Regions from separate parts of the Parasphingorhabdus pacifica genome, predicted to be linked through region 2. Evidence: riboswitches for the same ligand, from Rfam matches in the RefSeq annotation. Region 2 holds a riboswitch; each other region holds the start of a gene.
The links. A riboswitch is a leader RNA that binds a small molecule or an ion and turns the genes downstream of it on or off. The one in region 2 is predicted to bind glycine.
Positions count from the first base shown of each region.

Region 1 (2,260 bases), on a different contig from region 2:
GCAAGCTGGCTGTTGAACAGGTCCGATGTCGACATGGTGTTGCCTCCTGGTTCGATCATCGACGGATGGAAACGGTTGCCGGCGCGATCAGGCGCTGCGGCGATAGAACGGCAGCTCGACGACCTCTACCGGGGCGGCTTTGCCACGGATGTCGACCTGCAATGCGGTACCCGGCCGGCTGTGCGCGCGATCGACGTAAGCCATTGCGACCGGGTGTCCGAGTGTCGGGGACGGAGCTCCGCTGGTCACGGCGCCGACCTCGTTGCCTTCGGCGTCGAGCACGCGGTAGCCGTGGCGAGGTGCGCGGCGCTGATCGGTGCGGAGGCCGACCAGAGTGCGCTCGGTCGGCGTCTCCGCGGCGGCGGCCAACGCGGCCTTGCCGACGAAGTCCGAAGGTTTGTCGAGCTTGACGACCCGGCCCAGGTTGGCGTGGAACGGGGTGGAGTCGGTAGACAGCTCGTTGCCGTACAGCGGCATGGCCGATTCGAGGCGGAGGGTGTCGCGGCAGGAGAGCCCAGTGGGCTTGAGGTCGTGCGCCTCGCCCGACTCGAACAGGGCTTCCCACACGGCGGGAGCGTCCTCGAGGGACGTGAACAGCTCGAATCCGTCTTCGCCGGTGTAACCGGTGCGGGCGAGTAGTATGTCCTTGCCCGCGACGCGGCTCGGGTAGCCCGCGAAGTACTTCACCCCGCTGAGGTCGGTGTCGGTCAGCGGTTCGAGGATCGCGACGGCATTCGGCCCCTGGATGGCGATCAGCGCGTACTCATCGGAGACGTCCTCGTGGATCGCGTCGAATCCGGTGACGCGCTCGGCCACTTCGGCCGAGACGACGGCGGCGTTCGCAGCGTTGGCCACGATCAGGAATTCCCGGTCCTGGAGCCGGTAGACGATGAGGTCGTCGATCACACCGCCGTCGGCATTGCAGATCATGGTGTAGCGGGCCCGGCCGGTGGTGATCGCCGAGGCGTTGACCAGCAGGGCGTAGTCCAGTGCTTCGGCGGCCTGCGGACCGCTGATCCGGATCTCACCCATGTGGGTCAGGTCGAACAGTCCGGCGCTGTTCCGGACCGCGTTGTGCTCGGCGGTGTCACCCGAGTACCGCAGTGGCATCTGCCAACCGGCGAACTCGGTGAAATGCGCGCCTAGCTTCTCGTGGATGTCGTGCAACGGGGTTTTGCGGGGCGACGACATTGCGGAAACTCCTCCTTGTGGGCACCGGTCGGCATTCGATGGGCCGGTCAGCTCACTGCGGTAACCATATCCGGGACTCTTCGACGGCGACGGCGCGGGCGTGCGCTGGCCAGAGTCTCCCCGGAGTCATTGGCCTGAGAGTTTCGCCGCGTCGCCGGACGCGGCTTGCACCGTGGGCGAGGAGCACTGACGCTCCTGCTTTTCTCCGTTAGTTCGCCTGGTCCGTGCGGTGACTGAGCCTGAGAGTTTGTTGGGGAGTATTGCTCCTTCGGCGCTCCGTCTCCTTGGACGAAGTCTCTCCCGCACGGTGTCGTTGGCGCGATCTTCTGTTGTCGAGCTGCACGATCTCGCGGCCAGGACGCTACGGAGGGGACTCACCGGAGTCAACCGGACGCGAGAGTGGTCTCACTCGGGTTGAAATGTGCGCGCCCCTGCGCATGGGTCAGGGGCTGTCGGGGGTGGGGTCGGTGGTGTCGCTGGGGTTGGTGAGGGCGGCGTGCAGGTGGTGCAGGCCGTCGACGAGGGAGGCGAGGGCGAGCTCGAAGCTGTCCTGGTCTATTTCGGTGGCGTGCCGGGCGAGCAGGTGCGCCCGGCCGAGGTTGGGGAACCGCTCGTCGTAGATCTCGGCGTCCTCGACGAACCCGCGGGAGAACGAGGCCATCGCGGCACCCACCACGAGGTACTTCGTGGAGGCGCCGATCATGGTGGCGTAGCGCTGCGGCCATCCCGCGCGCACGAGGCCACCGTGGACGGCGTCGGCGCGGCTGAGTGCGGTCTCGCGGCGCGCGGGGCCGGAGGCCATGAACGGCACCAGGTTCGGATGGGCGGCCAGCGCCGCGCGGTACGAGCGAGCCCAAGTGATCAGGCCGGTGTGCCAGTCGACGTCGAAACCGGATACGTCGACGTCGGCCATCACCGAGTCGGCTATCTCCTGCAGCAGGGCGTCCTTGGTGGCGACGTGGTTGTACAGCGAGGCCGCCTTGACCCCGAGCGCATCGGCGAGCCTGCGCATCGACAGCGCTTCCAGGCCCTGGGTGTCGACGATTTCCAGGCCGGACTCGCGGATGCG
Region 1 covers NZ_BAAGYS010000013.1:120,653-122,912, reverse strand. The annotation lists partial or broken gene ACYVAN_RS20150 (serine hydroxymethyltransferase) at 1-35, opposite strand, end outside; gene gcvT (glycine cleavage system aminomethyltransferase GcvT) at 88-1,191, opposite strand; glycine riboswitch at 1,305-1,407, opposite strand; glycine riboswitch at 1,409-1,504, opposite strand; gene ACYVAN_RS20140 (TetR/AcrR family transcriptional regulator) at 1,634-2,260, opposite strand, start outside.
Region 1: it holds a riboswitch for glycine, as region 2 does, so the genes downstream of both, gcvT (glycine cleavage system aminomethyltransferase GcvT) here and gcvH (glycine cleavage system protein GcvH) in region 2, are expected to answer to the same signal.

Region 2 (2,260 bases):
TCCGCACCATCGAGTACTCGGTGCACCAGCTCGGCCGAACGCTGGCGAGCAGCGTCGGCCACCGCCCGCCACCGAAGGAGCTGCAGCGCGACCAAGGGCGCGGTATCGGCGAACGCGGTAGCCCGCTGCTCGGACACCTCTCCGGGCACCACCGCCCACAACGAACCGAGCAGTTCACCACCCATCCGGATCGGCACCACCAGTCTGGGCAGCGTGCCGTCCTGCTGGGCAGGCACGAAAACCGCCGAACTGCCCCGAACCAGCTCGCGGAAAGTGCCGCGCTCCCGGAACTTGGCGAGCACGTCGTCCGGCTGCCTGCGCCCCATGATCGTCGACACCCGTGCCGGGTCGGTGAGGTCCTGCCGCGCCGAATACGCGAGCACCTGCGACCGCGCGTCCTCGATCGTCACCGGCGCGTCGACCACATCGGCGGCGGCATCGGCCAGCCGGAACAGATCGCTCAACCCGGGATGTGCGGGACTGCGTTGTTCGGAACCATCCGAGCCTGTGCCCGTCAGCGCCGCTCTGATCAACCACACCAACTGGGCCCAAGCCGTTCCCGAACGCACCTCGACGAGAGTGATTCCCGTCTCCACTGCTGCTGTGACCACCGTCTCGTCGGTGGCCAACGGTGGTTTGAGCAACACCGCAGCGGCATGATCCGCACCGCAACCGCGCGCCAAATCGACGGCTTCCTGCGCATTGGTCACCGCGACCCCGAGAACGAGGTCTCCCTGCGCGACCTTGGGTATATGACCAGGTTCTGTGATGACGACGTCCCCGACGCAACCGGTCTCCTCGGGAGCGACCACCACCCGCAGTAGTGTGGGCCCCACCCGGTCGGCCAGTGCGTGGACATCGAGCATCGTCGTTCTCCCAGATGCGAAGCCGCCGAGAACGTGCACCGTGGGATTGACACCGCGGCTGTCGCGTTTATCGTTGCTGAACACACGAACAATCGCATACCGGCCGCAGAACCCGGGCGGGAGAGACCCTGACCAGTCAGGGCGCCGAAGGAGCAAGACTCCCCGCAAACTCTCAGGCACCCATGACCGCTCGGGCGAGGCAACTCTGGAAAGCGCGCTTCCTCGTCGGGAGCCGCACCCACGGTGCAAGTCGCGACGAGGCGGCGAAGCTCTCAGGTACCGCAACAGAGGGGGAGGCCCACCCATCCCGGGCACACCTGTGTCCTCGACAGCAATGGAGCCTCCCGCATGTCCCTGCCGACGCATCTCCAGTACACCGAAGAGCACGAGTGGCTGGAACAGCGCGACGACGTCGTCCGCATCGGCGTGACCCCGTACGCCGCAGAGGCCCTCGGAGACATCGTCTACGTCCAGCTGCCCGAGGTCGGCGAGAAGATCGAGTCCGGTCAGACCTGTGGTGAGCTGGAATCCACGAAGTCCGTCAGCGACCTGTACGCGCCGGTGAGCGGAGAGGTCACCGCCATCAACGAATCCGTTGTGGACGATCCGTCGGTGGTCAACTCCGACGCGTTCGGCGACGGTTGGTTGCTGGAAGTGCGATCCACCGAAACCGGTGATGTTCTCAGCGCCGAGCAGTACGCAGAATTGACCGGGACGAAGTAACCCCCGGTCCCACAGGAGGACTGATCAATGGCGATCAGCGTCTTCGACCTTTTCTCGGTGGGCATAGGCCCATCGAGCTCCCACACCGTCGGACCGATGCGCGCGGCCGGAATGTTCGTCGACCGGCTGCGCGCCGACGGGACATCGGAACGCGTCGCGCGGGTCAAAGCCGAACTCTTCGGTTCACTCGGCGCCACCGGACACGGTCACGGTAGTGCGAAAGCAGTGTTGCTGGGGCTGGAAGGGCACGCGCCGGAATCCGTGGACCCGGCCGCGGTCGGCGGGCGCGTCGACGAGATCCGCTCGACCGGCAGGCTCCGCCTGGCAGGTGAGCAGGAGATCCGCTTCTCGGTCGATCGGGATCTGGTGATGCACCGCCGAAAGTCCCTGCCGGTACACCCCAACGGCATGCGATTCACCGCGACCGGCCGGGACGGGGCGGAGATCGTCTCCAGCGATTTCTACTCGGTCGGTGGTGGTTTCGTTGTGGACGATGAAGCCGCGGGCACCGATCGGATCAAACCGGACGAGACCCCCGTGCGGTTCCCGTTCCACACCGGCGAGCAGCTGCTGCTGCGGGCGACCGAGTCCGGAACGCCGATCAGCCAGGTGATGCTCGCCAACGAGTTGTCCTGGCGCGGTGCCGACGAGGTTCGCGCGGGACTGCTGCA
Region 2 covers NZ_BAAGYS010000002.1:538,558-540,817, reverse strand. The annotation lists gene ACYVAN_RS02495 (PucR family transcriptional regulator) at 1-866, opposite strand, end outside; glycine riboswitch at 974-1,065, shown strand; gene gcvH (glycine cleavage system protein GcvH) at 1,215-1,589, shown strand; gene ACYVAN_RS02485 (L-serine ammonia-lyase) at 1,617-2,260, shown strand, end outside.

Region 3 (2,260 bases), on a different contig from region 2:
GCTGAGCTTTGGCCGGTAGTTGGTAGCCGGTAGCCGGTGCCGGTGCCGGTGCCGGTGAGCCGTCCGATCGATCCGCCCGGGCGGAGTTCGAGCGTGGGTCGTCCGGCGGACTCGTCCGGGCCGAGTAGAGCCGTTCGGCGGGGCGAGCGGCGCAGGCTGATTCGCCCGAGTTGTCGGTTCGGGTGCGTTGCGGTACGGGCCCCCGCGCGTCGCGTTGACCTGTCCGCGGGCCGGGCTTACCGTCGAATCACGCGAATTGCCCTGGTGTGATTTTCCAGGTCCGTTGTTCGCGGCCCTGGATCGTGTCGGTTCGGGCCCTGGTGGGCTCCGGCAGTCATGCCGGACGAGGGGAGGCAGGCGTGGTCGAGGAAGCACCGAGGGTGGAAGCCACTGCAGAGCAGGGAGAACTGTTTCCGGACGCTTCGCAACCGGACGAGCTTGTCGGGTATCGGGGTCCTGCGGCCTGTCAGATCGCCGGGATCACCTACCGCCAGCTGGACTACTGGGCGCGTACGAAGCTGGTCGGCCCGTCCATAAAGGGTGCGGAGGGTTCCGGCTCGCAGCGGCTCTACTCGTTCAAGGACATTCTGGTGCTCAAGGTTGTCAAACGACTCCTCGACACCGGGGTTTCGTTGCACAACATCCGGGTAGCGGTGGAGCATTTGCGGTGTAGGGGTGTGCAGGACCTCGCCAGGATAACGCTGTTCAGCGACGGGACCACAGTTTACGAGTGCACCTCTGCGGAGGAGGTGGTCGATCTGCTCCAGGGTGGCCAGGGAGTGTTCGGGATCGCGGTCAGCGGTGCCATGCGAGAGATCAGTGGAACGATCCACGAGTTCCCGGCCGAGCGCGCCGACGGTGCCGCGCCGCTCGCGCCGGTTGACGATGAACTGTCCCGTCGCAGGCGTGACCGCCAGACAGGGTGACGGTCGAGAGCGGGTCGCATCCAGTTTTGTGGGATCAGCTCACATTTGCGGGATGAATTCGTAGCTCTATCGGGTAGGCTTCGCCGCATCGTCGACCCCGTGCGGGAGAGACCGTCCGCGATCGAGAGGTCGTGGGCGGCGCCGAAGGAGCAACTTCTCCCCGACAACCTCTCAGGCCAGCTGGACCGTACGGGCGAGATACCTCTGGAAAGAGGGTTCACCACAGCTGTGGTGGTCCCCGCCGACGGTGCAAGCCGGGTGATATGGCCGGCGAAGCTCTCAGGCGTTCGTTTCGCGGACACAGACAGAGGGGGAGACGCAACACTGAAGTGTGTTGCCGCCCCCTTTTTCAGCCGCGATGTTGGAGGTTCGGCGATGGCCGTTTCCCACGACCGTGTTCCCCTGGCCGAGCTGGAGCGCGGTACCCCGTTTGCGGACCGTCACATCGGCCCGTCACCCACCGAGCTCTCCCGGATGCTCGACGTCGTCGGCGTCGGTGACCTGGAGGAGCTGGGTGACCGCGCCGTGCCGGAGGGTATCCGCGAGGGTGACCTGAAGCTCGCGCTGCCCGAACCAGCCAGCGAAGCGCAGGCCCTGCGGGAGCTGCGCGAGTTGGCCGATCGGTGCAGCCCGCAAGCGGAGATGATCGGACTCGGGTACTACCCGACGGTCACTCCTCCCGTGATCCGTAGGAATGTTCTCGAAGACCCCGCCTGGTACACGGCGTACACGCCCTACCAGCCGGAGATCTCCCAAGGGCGACTGGAAGCGCTGTTGAACTTCCAGACCATGGTGGCCGACCTGACCGGCGTTCCGGTCGCCAACGCCTCGATGCTGGACGAGTCCACGGCCGCCGCCGAGGGAATGACCCTGATCCGGCGAGCGGGCCGTGCCAAGTCCGCCCGGTTCGTGGTCGATGCGGACATCATGCCGCAGACCATCTCGGTGATCGAGACGCGTGCCGAACCGCTGGGCATCGAGATCGTCATCGCGGACCTGTCCAACGGCGTCGCCGGACTTCCGGAAGGGGAGTTCTTCGGTGCGCTGCTGGCGTACCCCGGTGCGTCCGGTGCGGTGCGGGACCACGAGCAGGTCATCGAGGAGGTCCACAACCGAGGTGGCAAAGCTGTGGTCAGCGCCGACCTGCTGGCACTGACGCTGCTGCGGTCGCCGGGCGAGGTGGGTGCCGACGTGGTCGTCGGCACGACTCAACGCTTCGGCGTGCCGATGGGCTTCGGTGGTCCGCACGCCGGGTACATGGCCGTCCAGAAGGGCATCGAGCGCCAGCTGCCCGGGCGTCTGGTCGGCGTGAGCGTGGACGTCGACGGAAACCA
Region 3 covers NZ_BAAGYS010000008.1:396,500-398,759, forward strand. The annotation lists gene ACYVAN_RS13480 (MerR family transcriptional regulator) at 381-926, shown strand; glycine riboswitch at 1,019-1,124, shown strand; gene gcvP (aminomethyl-transferring glycine dehydrogenase) at 1,302-2,260, shown strand, end outside.
Region 3: it holds a riboswitch for glycine, as region 2 does, so the genes downstream of both, gcvP (aminomethyl-transferring glycine dehydrogenase) here and gcvH (glycine cleavage system protein GcvH) in region 2, are expected to answer to the same signal.